Linked DNA regions of Candidatus Microthrix parvicella Bio17-1. Each later gene encodes a partner of the first gene's protein in a complex. Links are inferred from orthologs where the notes say so. Each region holds a gene or a part of one and is shown in the gene's direction. Other genes may lie near its edges.

What was found. The genes of interacting proteins can lie anywhere in the genome.
Region 2: the proteins of dnaB (region 1) and dnaG are in contact, whole or in part, in a crystal structure (PDB 2R6A), measured with the Geobacillus stearothermophilus proteins. The link is inferred for Candidatus Microthrix parvicella Bio17-1 from one-to-one orthologs. Residues at the interface, in WP_033016901.1 of Geobacillus stearothermophilus: Ser13, Glu15, Ala16, Gln18, Glu91, Leu92, Asp94, Ala95, Val96, Pro97, Thr98, Ala99, Ala100, Asn101, Tyr104, Tyr105, Ile108; in WP_049624496.1 of Geobacillus stearothermophilus: Lys456, Leu457, Leu458, Pro459, Ala460, Asn463, Ala464, Leu467, Leu535, Leu536, Ile537, Ala538, Gln544, Glu545, Asp548, Tyr549, His552.

The regions. Positions count from the first base shown.
Region 1 is NZ_AMPG01000004.1:41,845-49,245, reverse strand. What follows is about bases 2,032-4,858. They hold dnaB (replicative DNA helicase), read left to right. Parts: upstream 2,032-2,653; coding sequence 2,654-4,063; downstream 4,064-4,858. Other genes in these bases: MPARV_RS0115945 (class I adenylate-forming enzyme family protein), read left to right, coding at 4,135-4,858; rplI (50S ribosomal protein L9), read left to right, coding at 2,032-2,386. In the rest of the region: panB (3-methyl-2-oxobutanoate hydroxymethyltransferase), read left to right, coding at 1-467; rpsF (30S ribosomal protein S6), read left to right, coding at 674-1,009; ssb (single-stranded DNA-binding protein), read left to right, coding at 1,021-1,485; more of rplI, read left to right, coding at 1,937-2,031; more of MPARV_RS0115945, read left to right, coding at 4,859-5,727; MPARV_RS0115940 (YceI family protein), read right to left, coding at 5,764-6,474; MPARV_RS0115935 (hypothetical protein), read left to right, coding at 6,568-6,852; MPARV_RS0115930 (class I SAM-dependent DNA methyltransferase), read left to right, coding at 6,854-7,401. UniProt on the Escherichia coli protein: The main replicative DNA helicase, it participates in initiation and elongation during chromosome replication. Travels ahead of the DNA replisome, separating dsDNA into templates for DNA synthesis.
Region 2 is NZ_AMPG01000002.1:299,600-304,143, reverse strand. Bases 1,546-4,544 are described here. They hold dnaG (DNA primase), read left to right. Parts: upstream 1,546-2,063; coding sequence 2,064-4,025; downstream 4,026-4,544. Other genes in these bases: rpoD (RNA polymerase sigma factor RpoD), read left to right, coding at 4,000-4,544; MPARV_RS0109650 (glycine--tRNA ligase), read left to right, coding at 1,546-2,020. In the rest of the region: MPARV_RS0109655 (tRNA-binding protein), read right to left, coding at 190-564; more of MPARV_RS0109650, read left to right, coding at 656-1,545. UniProt on the Escherichia coli protein: RNA polymerase that catalyzes the synthesis of short RNA molecules used as primers for DNA polymerase during DNA replication.

The DNA.
Region 1 (7,401 bases):
TCGTCGATGCTGAGATTCCCGTCATGGGTCACCTGGGGTTGACCCCCCAGTCGATGCACGCGCTTGGCGGGTTTCGGGTGCAGGCCAAGAGTTCCGATGCGGCCATGGCCCTGGTGGAGGAGGCCAAGGCGCTCGAGCACGCGGGTTGCTTCGCCATCGTGTTGGAGGCGATCCCCGATGTGGTGGCCAACCTGGTCACGGAGTCGGTCAACGTTCCCACCATCGGCATTGGCGCCGGCTCGGGAACCGACGGTCAGGTGCTGGTGTTTGGGGACCTCCTGGGTCTCGACCCGGCCCGTCCCCCCAAGTTCGTGCGGCGCTATGCGCAGGGCTTCGAACTGCTCTCGGGAGCCGTCGGCGAGTACGTGGTCGATGTGAGGTCGGGCGCCTTTCCCTCCGAGGCCGAGACCTACCATGCGTCGCAGGCCACCACCGACACGCTGGCGATCTACGGCGGCGGTCGGTAGCCGTCGACTCGCTGCTCCCGCCTCACGGTGGGGGTGCGGGTACCGGGGTGCACGACCCAGCCGATTGTCACCGTGCTCTGTCATGCTGACCCGATGAGGAAGTTGGTATTCCAACGCCCTATGCTCGGCGCCTTGCGCAATCCCCTGGCCCCGGAGATTCCGGGGTCCGAACGGCCGAGTGCCGTGGTCCACAGGGAGGTACATATATGAACCGCGCTTACGAGTTGATGGTGATCATCGATGCCGATGTTGCCGACGCTGAAAACAAGGTCGTCGTCGATCGGGTCGAAGAATTGATCGGAGCGGCCGGCGGAGAGCTGTCCAGCACCGATCGGTGGGGGCGACGCAAGTTCGCCTACCTGATCAACCATAAGGCAGAGGGGTACTACGTGGTGTTCGAGTTCACGGCCGACCCGGCCAAACTCGACCCCATGGACCGCTTTCTCAGGCTGGCGGACGAGGTCGTCCGTCACAAGCTGATCCGACTGCCCGAGGCCGAGGCTGAGCGCCGCAGCCTGGCCGCGATGGCAGCGGAGGACTGAGGAGGTCCGTCATGGCAACCAACACCGTCACCATCATCGGCAACGTCACCCGTGACCCTGAGCTGAGGTTCACCCCCAGCGGTCAGGCCGTCGCCAACTTTGGCGTTGCAGTCAATCGACGCTGGCAGAACCGCCAGACCAACGAGTGGGAAGAGGCCACGTCGTTTTTCGACATCGTGGCCTGGGCACAACTTGGTGAGAACGTGTCCGAATCCTGCCCCAAAGGCACGCGGGTGATCGTTACCGGTCGCCTGGACCAGCGCAGCTGGGACGGCCCCGAGGGCGATCGGCGCTCCAAGGTGGAGATTGTGGCCGACGAGATCGCCCCCAGCCTTCGGTGGGCGTCCGCTCAGGTCACCAAAAACGAAAAGCGCAGCGCCGGCGACGCCGGACCCGGTGGAGGTGGCGGCAGTGCCGCAGCCCCGCCGCCGAGTGCACCCCCCGCTGGATACAACTACGACGAGGAGCCCTTCTAATGGCACGACCACGCCGCCCCAAGCCCAAAGAGTCGGGCCGTCGCACCAAGAAAAAGGTGTCGATTCTCAACACGGAGAGCATCGAGTACGTCGATTGGAAGGACGTCAACCTGCTGCGTCGCTTCCAGTCCGACCGAGCCAAGATCCGTGCCCGCCGAGTAACCGGCAACAACACCCAGCAGCAGCGCCAGGTGGCGGTTGCCATCCGCAGCGCTCGCGAGATGGCTCTGTTGCCGTACACGAACCGCGTGACCACCCATCGGGGTGGCGGCGGTGGCCGTGGCGGCCGTGACCGTGACGATCGCGGTGATCGTGGCGACCGCGGTGATCGCGGGGATCGTGGCGACCGCGGAGATCGCGGGGATCGCGGTGACCGTGGCGGGTCCGCTTCGACCGGTGACGACGCCTCCTCAACGGAGTCGAGCCCACTGGAGACCACGGAGGTCACGTCGTGAAGCTGATCCTGCGAGCCGACCTGGCCGATTTGGGAAAGCGGGGCGACCTTGTTGAAGTCGCTGACGGGTATGCCCGCAACTACCTGATCCCGCAGCACCTTGCCATGCCGTCCACCGCCGGCGCCGCCGCTCAGGCCGACGCCATGCGTCGCGGTCGCGACCAGCGCGATGCCGCAGCGCGTGAGGAGGCCGAGGACATGGCGAAGAAGTTGGTGACCGCGGCCATCACGATCCCAGCCAAGGCCGGTGACTCGGGCAAGCTCTTTGGTTCGATCACCAACGCGGATGTGGCTGAGGCCATCGAGGAGCAAACCGGCTTTTCGATCGATCGGAAGCACATTTCGATCGAGGATCAACACCTGCGCACCCTGGGCGCCCACACCGTCACCGTGCAGCCGCACAACGACGTGGCGTTCCCGGTGAATGTTGAGGTCGTCGCCGCCTAGCGGTTGACCCCGGCAGTACCCGCCCGTCAGAGCGCGGGTGGGATCGTGAAAAGATTTCCACAGGTCCTCCACAGCTGTGGAGGACCTGTGCGTTTTGTTGACCGGTACCCGCAGACTCCTCCCAACGATCCACAGTTGGTGTGGACAACGGTGTTCTGCCTGTGACCTTCTTTGACTGTCACCGGCACGGGTCACAATGGCCTGAGCACACCCGGAGACCAACGGAGATCGTATGGGCGCAGCAGTTCTCATGAGCCGAGCTCAACGATGACGGCAACATTCTCACAACGCGCCGAGCCGCAAGGTGCCAACGGCGGTTCCGGCGGACCGGTTCGGATTGCCGGACATTCCGGCCGCCAGCCTCCGCACAACCTGGCGGCAGAACGGTCGCTACTGGGCGCGATGTTGCTGAGTCCTTCGGCCATCGGCGATGCGATGCAACGCTTGGAGGCAGCCGATTTTTATCAACCGTCCCACAGCCACGTGTTCGATGCCATCGCCGGTCTCTACGCCGCGGGTTCGCCGGTCGACTCCGTCTTGGTGGCCGACCAACTGACCCGCAACGGCCTGCTGGACGCCATCGGCGGCGCCGGCACGCTCATCGAGTTGCAGGGCTCGGCGGCAGCGGTGTCCAACGCGGTCCATTACGCCAAGGTGGTCGAGGAGAACGCCCTCCTGCGGCGTCTGATCGCGACCGCGTCGGAGATCTCCGAGTTGGGCTTTCAACCGGCCGACGACGTGGCCTCCACCATGGATACCGCCGAGTCGCTGATCTACCGGGTTGCCCAGCGCCGGGTCACCGACACCCTGGTGCCGTTGCGTGATCTGCTGGGCGACACGCTCGATCGATTCGAGCAGATGTACGAGCAGGCGGGTGCGGTCACCGGCACCCCCACGGGCTTCACCGACCTGGACACCAAGCTCTATGGCCTCCAACCCGGCGCGCTGATCGTGCTTGGGGCCCGTCCGGCCATGGGAAAGACCGCCCTGGCCCTGGCCATCGCACGCAACGCGGCGATGGCATCGGGCAAGTCGGCGGTGTACTTCAGCCTGGAAATGAGCCATCTCGAGCTCACCCAGCGCCTGGTCTCCATGGACGCGCGGGTCGACTCCAGCCACCTGCGGAACGGCAAGGTGTCCGACGCGGACTGGAACCGCATCACCCGTTCGTTGGGGCGCCTGGGCGACGCCGATTTGTGGATCGATGACAACGCCAACCTGACCGTGATGGAATTGCGGGCAAAAGCCCGCCGGCTCAAATCGGAGCTGGGCGGATCCCTTGGCCTGATCGTCGTCGATTACCTCCAATTGATGAGTGGGCCGGGCAGGGCCGAAAACCGTCAAACCGAGATCGCCGAGATCAGCCGCGGCCTCAAGGTGCTGGCACGTGAGATCGACACGCCGGTGCTGGCGCTGTCCCAGCTGTCCCGCTCGCTGGAGCAGCGGGCCGACAAGCGCCCCATGCTGTCGGACCTGCGGGAGTCGGGCTCGATCGAACAGGACGCCGACGTGGTGCTGTTCCTCTACCGGGACGAGGTGTACAACCCGGACACCCCCGATGCCGGCCTGGCCGAGGTGAACATCTCCAAGCACCGGGCCGGTCCCACCGGCACCTGCCGTCTGGTGTTCCTGCCCCACCACACCCTGTTTGAGAACGAGGCACGGGAAGAGGGGTAGGCCTCCCGGGGCGAGCCACTAATCTTCGCCCCAGTCGATTGGGGCGGTGGCGCCCCTCCAAAGGGGACAGCGTGAGCACACCGGAGACCGCCGACACGATCTGGGAACTGGTTGAGGCACGGGCGCAGGCCACACCCGACGCCGTAATGCTCATCGACGAGGCGGATACCAAGCTCACCTGTGTCCAACTGCGCGACGCGGCACTGAGCACCGCCGCCGGGCTGGCCGCGATGGGCATCGGCGAAAACACGCCGGTCACCTGGCAGTTGCCGACCACGATCGATGCCGTTGTCACCTCGCTGGCACTGGCCCGCCTCGGTGCGCTGCAGAACCCGATCCTGCACATCTACCGGGAGCGCGAGCTGGGGGTGGCCATCAGGCGTACCCGTCCCGAGTTGGTGATCGTGCCCGGCGAGTGGATGGGTACCGACTTTGAGGCGATGACCGCCGGGGTGCTCGACAGCCTGGAAGGTGACGACGTGGACGGTGCAGCCCGCCCGTGCGTGCTCAGCCTGGCCGACGGTCGCCCTACGGGCGATGCCGCTACTCTGGCGCCTTTTGCGCCGCCTGACGACCCGGCCACCGCGGTGCGCTGGATCTATTACACGTCGGGCACCACGTCCGAGCCCAAGGGCGTGCGCCACACCGACGCCACGTTGTTGGCCGGTGGGCGAGGCCTGGCGGCAGCGGTCGACCTGGGCGCCGACGATGTCGGGTCGATGGCGTTTCCGTATGCCCACATCGCAGGACCCGACTACCTGATCATGTGTCTGCACTCCGGGTTTCCGTTTGTACTCATCGGGGCATTCAACCCGCCCGCCGCCGTCGAGACGTACAACCGCTATGGCGTGACGATGATCGGCGGCTCGACGGCGTTCTACCAGATGTTCCTGGCCGAGCAGGCCAAGACCCCGGGGACGAAGTTCATTCCCACGTTGAAGCTGATCTCCGGCGGAGGCGCCCCCAAGCCGCCCGAGTTGGCCGCCCGCATTCGCGATGAGATCGGTGTACCGGTGTGCCACGGATACGGCATGACCGAGGTGCCGATGATTGCACAGGGGTCGCCCCGCGACACCGAGGAGCAATTGGCCAACACCGAGGGGGCCCCGGTGCCTGGATGCGAGGTTCGCATCGTCACCGAGGACGGCTCGGTGGCATCGACCGGGCAGGAGGGCGAGGTTCGCCTCAAGGGCCCCATGGTGTGCTTGGGCTACACCGACGCGGAGGCAACCGCAGCCGCGTTCGACGACGAGGGTTGGTTCCGCACCGGCGACCTGGGCATCCTGCGAGACGATGGCCACCTTGCGCTGACCGGGCGCCTGAAGGATGTGATCATCCGCAAGGGTGAGAACATCTCGGCGAAGGAGGTGGAGGATCTGCTCTTCACCCACCCCAAAGTGGCCGATGTTGCCGTCATCGGCTTGCCGGACGAGGATCGCGGCGAACGCGTTGCCGCCGTCGTGGAACGGGCTGAGGGCGTTGACGACCTGACATTTGCCGAAATGTCTGCTCATCTCAACGCCGCAGGGCTGATGACCCGCAAGATCCCCGAGCAGCTTGAGGTCGTCGAGGCCCTGCCGCGAAACGAAACGTTGCGCAAGGTGCTGAAGTTCAAGCTGCGGGAGACCTACGCGGATGTACCGTGGACCCCGGAACCCCGCTGAGGCTCGAGCCGCCGACCTTCGGTGCCTGTGACCGGCTCAGGCCGGGGTGAGCTGCAGTTTGAACTCGAGGGTGCCGTTCGGGGCGGCCTTCACGATGCCGGAGATGTCGGGCACCTCGATTTTGTAGTCGGCGAGGGCGATCGGCGTGGACCCCACGACCTCGAGTTGGTCCTTGGCCGTGAGCTGCGCATCGAGCTTGACGGCTACGTCCTTGGTCACGCCATGCAGTTTCAGCGTCCCCTCGGCCTCCATGGACACCGGGTCGCCCACCGTGGGTTCTCCGGGCAGCTCCAAGGGCCCGTCCAGGGTGAAGGTCGCCTCCGGAAACTGATCGGTCTGGAGGTAGTCGGCTCGCACGCGGTCGTCGCGTAGAGCTGCATCGGAGGTGAGCGTGCCGGTCTGGACGGTCACGGTGACGTCGCTGACCGTGTTGGCCTTCAGCGTCAGACTGCCTGCGACGTCCTCGGTTCGTGCGGTGGCGGTCTTCTCCAAACCTCGCAGGACCTCGTCAATGCGGTAACCGGCCTGGCTGCCCTCAGCGACCTTCCAGGTCGTTGCCTCCGCCTCGTCGACGGACTCCTTTGGCGCCGCCGCCGTGGTGACCGAGGTGTTGGCTCCGCCGTTGGTCTCGCTGAGCTGGAACTCGTCCTCGGCTGAATCATTGAGGGCCCAGAAGGCAATGCCGCCGCCCACCGCGATGACGAGAGCGCCGGCTACGGCCAGCGCGATGACGAGTGGCTTCTTCACGTGGTCTCCCTGTTGTGGAGACACCAACGTAGCCGGCCTCAGCGACGGCGGTGCCGCGCCGGAGGTTGGCTTTCATGGGGATAGGTTCGAGAGGTGCGCGTTGATGATGAAGTGTCGGTGGACGCCGACGAGTTGGTCACTCAGGCGCTGGCAGCCGACCCTGATGTTGAGGTGCCCGACAACGCGGTGAGCTTTGACGAGTTGACCGGTGGGCACGAGTTTGAGCTGTTGCCCGACTGGTACATGCCCCAGCCCGGAAGCAGGGCCGAAGTCGTGGGTGGCTGGCGTCGTCGGGTGGTGCTGGCCGTGGTGGGCAGCATCCTGTTGGTCGACGCCGCCGGGTTCTGCGTGATCTACGGTCACATCACGATTGGTTGAGATGCACGGGAGCGCGATGGGTCAGCAGGCGAGTTCACGGTGGGCCACGACCGACGGCCCGCGAGGAGCCGCCTACGACGAGCGCTTTGCGCGGCTGGCGGCCTCGGGCGAGGACGTGCACGGCGAGGCCACGTTTGTCGCCGGCTTCCAGCCCCGGTCCGTCCTCGATGCGGGATGCGGCACCGGACGGGTGGCGATGGAACTCCGGCGGCGTGGCATCGAGTCGGTGGGTGTCGATGCCGACCGGGGCATGTTGGCTGCTGCGGTGGCGCGTGACCCCGACGGCGAGTGGCTCATCGGTGACATCTCCACCCTGGTCATCGCCGACGACACGGCTGAGGCTCGCCGGTTCGACGTGGTGGTGGCCGCGGGCAACGTCATGATCTTCCTGGCGCCCGGAACGGAAACGGCGACCGTCGCCAACCTGGCGGCCCACCTGGTGCCGGGAGGCGCGCTGATCTGCGGGTTTCAGCTTCAGGCCGGGCGCTACCCGCTCGACTGCTTCGATGCCGACTGCGAGGCGGCTGGATTGGTGCCGGTGGAACGCTG
Region 2 (4,544 bases), on another replicon or contig:
CATTCCGGGGGGTGGGCCCTGGGGCACGCCAGGAGGTGGTCCGCCGGGACCCCCTTGGCCGGGTGGTGGTGGTGCGCCGGGCGGCGGTGGAATGTTGCTCATGTGGGCTCCTCCTCGAAGAGCCCACGATACTAACCGTGAGATACCTCATCGCGCCGGATATCTCCTTCCACGTGAAGTCGAACTGCGCTACGCGATGGGTCGGCCGACGGCAGACTCGCCGTCGGGTGCCAACAGCAGTACCGATCCGTCGGCCTCCACGGCCCCGAGCACCAGAAATTCGCTGCGAAATCCCGCGATACGGCGGGTGCCCAGATTGATCACCCCGACAACCCGGCGGCCAAGCAGGGCATCGGCTGCGTAGTTGGTGATTTGCGCAGAGGTCTGGAGCACCCCGATGTCGGGGCCGAAGTCCACCCGCAGCTTCCAAGCGGGCTTTCGGGCCTCGGGAAAGGCCTCCACATCCTGCACCACACCCACCCGCATGTCGATCGAAGCGAAGACCTCGGCACTCACCGGGTGCTTGCGCTGAGGCTGGCGTGGCACTGCTGTCGGCGGACTCATCGCCACAGTCTGCCCGGCTCGACGGCCGGGACGGGGTTGGAATGCCCATCGAGTCCGACTTGGCCGATCGGTCCTTGTAGCCTCGCCGGCCATGGCAAGCACCCCCGAAACTCCCGATGCCGAGTCCTCCAGCCCAGATGCATCTGCGGCGGACTCTGCGCGCTTCGATCAGATCGTCAACCTGGCCAAGCGGCGTGGCTTCGTGTACCCGTCTGCGGAGATCTACGGCGGCTTTCGTTCCACCTGGGACTATGGGCCCGTCGGTGTGCTGCTGCTTCGCAACGTGAAGGACGCATGGTGGAAGTCCATGGTGCAACAGCGCGACGACGTGGTGGGCCTGGACGCCTCCATCCTCACGCCGCCTGCGGTGTGGGAGGCCTCGGGGCACCTGTCCAACTTCACGGACCCGTTGGTGGACTGCAAGGAGTGCGGCCAGCGTTGGCGCCTCGACAAGCTTGACGACCCGAATCAGTGCCCCAACTGCAAGAAGACGGGCAGTTTCACCGAGGCCCGCAACTTCAACCTGATGTTCTCCACCCATGCTGGTCCCGTCGCCGACGAGGGCGCCTTGGCGTATCTGCGGCCGGAGACGGCCCAGGGCATGTTCATGAACTTCAAGAACATCATCAACACCACCCGGGTGCGACCGCCGTTTGGTGTCGCCCAGGTGGGCAAGAGCTTCCGCAACGAGATCACGCCCGGCAACTTCGTGTTCCGCACACGCGAGTTCGAACAAATGGAAATGGAGTACTTCGTGCATCCCGACGATGCGCCGAAGTACTACGAGTACTGGAAGGCGGAGCGCGAGCGTTGGTACCTCGACCTGGGTATGCCCCGGGAGGCGTTGCGCCTGCGTGAACACGAGGAGGACGAACTGTCCCATTACAGCTCGGCCACCGCCGACGTGGAGTACCTGTTCCCTTGGGGCTGGGACGAGTTGGAGGGCATCGCCAACCGGGGTGACTTTGACCTGTTGGCGCACACCAAGCGCTCCGGCGAGCGCCTCGACTGGTTCGATCAGGCAGAAAACGTCCGGTATGTGCCCCACGTGATCGAGCCGGCCGCCGGTGCCACCCGCACCGCGTTCGCCTTCCTGTTGGCCGCCTACGACGTCGAGGAGGTGCGGGGTGAGGAGCGTGTGGTGCTGCGCCTGCACCCACGGCTGGCGCCCTACAAGGTGGCGGTTCTGCCACTGTCCAAGAAGTCGCCGCTGCGGGAGACCGCCCAAACGCTGGCGGCCGAGCTGCGCGACGAGTGGAGCTGCGAGTACGACGAAACCCAGGCCATCGGCCGTCGGTACCGCCGCCAGGACGAACTGGGCACTCCCTATTGCGTCACCGTTGACTTCGACACCGCCGAGGACCAGGCCGTCACCATTCGGGAGCGTGACTCAATGGAGCAGGTTCGGATTCCGCTGGCGGGCGTGGCCGACTGGCTGCGGCCGCGGCTGAAGTGATGTTGTGACCGAAGTGATGTTGTGACCGTGACAGGCTGAGCCGATGGGCATTGTCGACGAGGACATCGTTCGGGTCCGTCAGGCCACCGACATCGTCGCGCTCATCACCGAACACACCCAGCTGCGCAAGGTGGGCAGCCGCTGGACCGGGCTGTGCCCGTTTCATTCCGAGAAGTCGCCGTCGTTCTCGGTGAACCAGGCCGAAGGCCTGTACTACTGCTTTGGCTGTCGGGTTTCGGGCGACGCCATCACGTTCCTGCGGGAGCTGGAGGGCTTGGACTTCGTCGAGGCGGTCGAACGTCTGGCCGCAAAGTCCGGCATCGCCCTCACCTACACCGACCGGGCCGAGTCGGCCACCCGGCAGAAGCGCCAACGCCTGCTGGCCCGGGTGGAGGAGGCGGTGGAGTTCTACCACCAGCGGTTGAAGACCTCGCCCGACGCGTCGGCTGCACGCTCGTACCTGCGCGGTCGGGGCTTCGATACCGACGAGGTGGAGCGGTATCGCATCGGCTGGGCACCCGATGGCTGGGACGTGCTGTGCAAGGCCCTTCGCCTCGACGGCGAGACCGCAACCGCCACAGGCCTGGGTTTCACCAACAAGGCCGGACGCCTGCAGGACTTCTTTCGGGCGCGGGTGTTGTTTCCGATCTTCGACCCTGAGGGCCATGCGGTGGGTTTCGGCGGCCGCATCATGCCGGGGGAGGAGGGAGCCAAGTACAAGAACTCCCGCGAGAGCGACCTTTACCACAAGAGTCGCCTGCTGTACGGGCTGAACTGGGCCCGTCAGGATGCGGTGCGCAGCGGCCGGGTGGTGATCTGCGAGGGCTACACCGACGTGATCGGGTTTCGCCGGGCAGGGGTGACCGAGGCGGTGGCCACCTGCGGCACCAGCCTCACCGAGGAGCACCTCAAGCTGCTGTCGCGCTACGTCGACAAGGTGGTGCTGGCCTTCGATGCCGACTCGGCGGGTCAGGCGGCGGCCGAGCGCATCTATGCCTGGGAGAAGGACTTTGACCTGGCCGTCGAGGTGGTGCGGCTGCCCGAGGGGTCCGATCCCGACGAGCTGAGCCGCACCGACCCCGACGCGTTGGCGGCGGCGGTCGTCGCCGCCGAACCGATGCTGAGGTTCCGGCTTGAGCGTGTCCTCGGCGCCGAGGTGGCCACCCCCCCGGAGGCCCGGGCCCGTCGGGCCACCACGGCGCTCGCCGTGGTGGCCGAGCACCCCGACCCGATGGTGCGCGACCCCTACCTGTTGGAGGTCGCCGACCGGTCGCGCCTGGACCCGGACCTGCTCCGCAACCAGCTGGAAGAGCTACGAGGCACCGGCGCCGCCCGTGCCTCGGAAGCGCCACGCCGTGACGCGGGCGCCCCGACGGGTCCGGTGTCGCGCCGCCGGTGGGACGGCGACCCGGGCCCGCGTCCGCCGGGCGGTGATGGGGGAGACGCCGGCTACGAAGATGCAGCGCCGCAACCCGACCTGCCTCCTGGCCCCGGCCCGTCGCCTGCAGGCAAGGTGCACCCGGCGGAGATGTCGGTGTTGGTGCATCTGGCGGCCCAGCCCGACGGCGAGTTGGCGGCGCTGCCCGAGGAACTGTTCGCCCATCCCTTGGCTCGCTCGGCGCGCGTGGCGCTGGTCTCGGCCGGATCGGTGGCTCAAGCGGTCTCCGACGCCGAGGCTGACACGTGGGAGGAGCGGCTGTTGTCGCGCCTGGCGGTCAGCGAACCAGACGGTACGCCGGCGGAGGCGGTTCATCGGTTGGTGCACAAGACCGGTTCTCAGGCGATGGAGAACCTCGAGGCCGAGCTGCGCCAGGCGGCACGGGACGGCGTCGATGCCGACGTTCGAAACGATCTCCTGACCGAGCACGCGTGGCTGGCTCGGCGGGTGGATCAGCTGAACGAGCCTGAGACAGCCGAGGTTTCGGCCCGGGCCTTGGTAGCGTATCTGCGCGGGGACGACGAAGAGGAGGTCCGGCCGGGTGTCGATTCTGGATCAGGTGAATGAGACGGAATGGGGCACGCTGATCGAGGTCGGCAAGGCGCGGGGCTCCCTCACACTTGATGAGGTGCTCTCGGTTTTGGGTGTGGAGCTCACGGTGGATGTGCTCACCGATGTCGAGTCGGCGTTCCGGCCCGAGGGCATCACACTCGTGGTTGAGGTCGACCCGCACACTGCTGATGACGACGACCTGCCGGCCGGCGTCCCGGCGGCTGTGGCCGCGGTCGATCACGCCTCGACCGTCGCCCCTGGCCTGACCCGGGACGACCATGATGCCGGTGTCATCCAGCGGACCGAGCGGCCGGCCCGGCACAAGCGCCGGGCCAGATCCGGCGCTGCGTCGGGCGACTCGGGTGGTTCCGGCGATTCGGTTCGGCTGTACCTCCGGGAGATCGGCCAGGTGTCGTTGATCGACGCTGCCCAGGAGGTGGCGTTGGCCAAGCGCATCGAGGCGGGCCTACACGCAGACAACCGTTTGGCCGAGTTGGCCACCGAGGGGCGACTCGGCGAGCTTGACCGGGAACA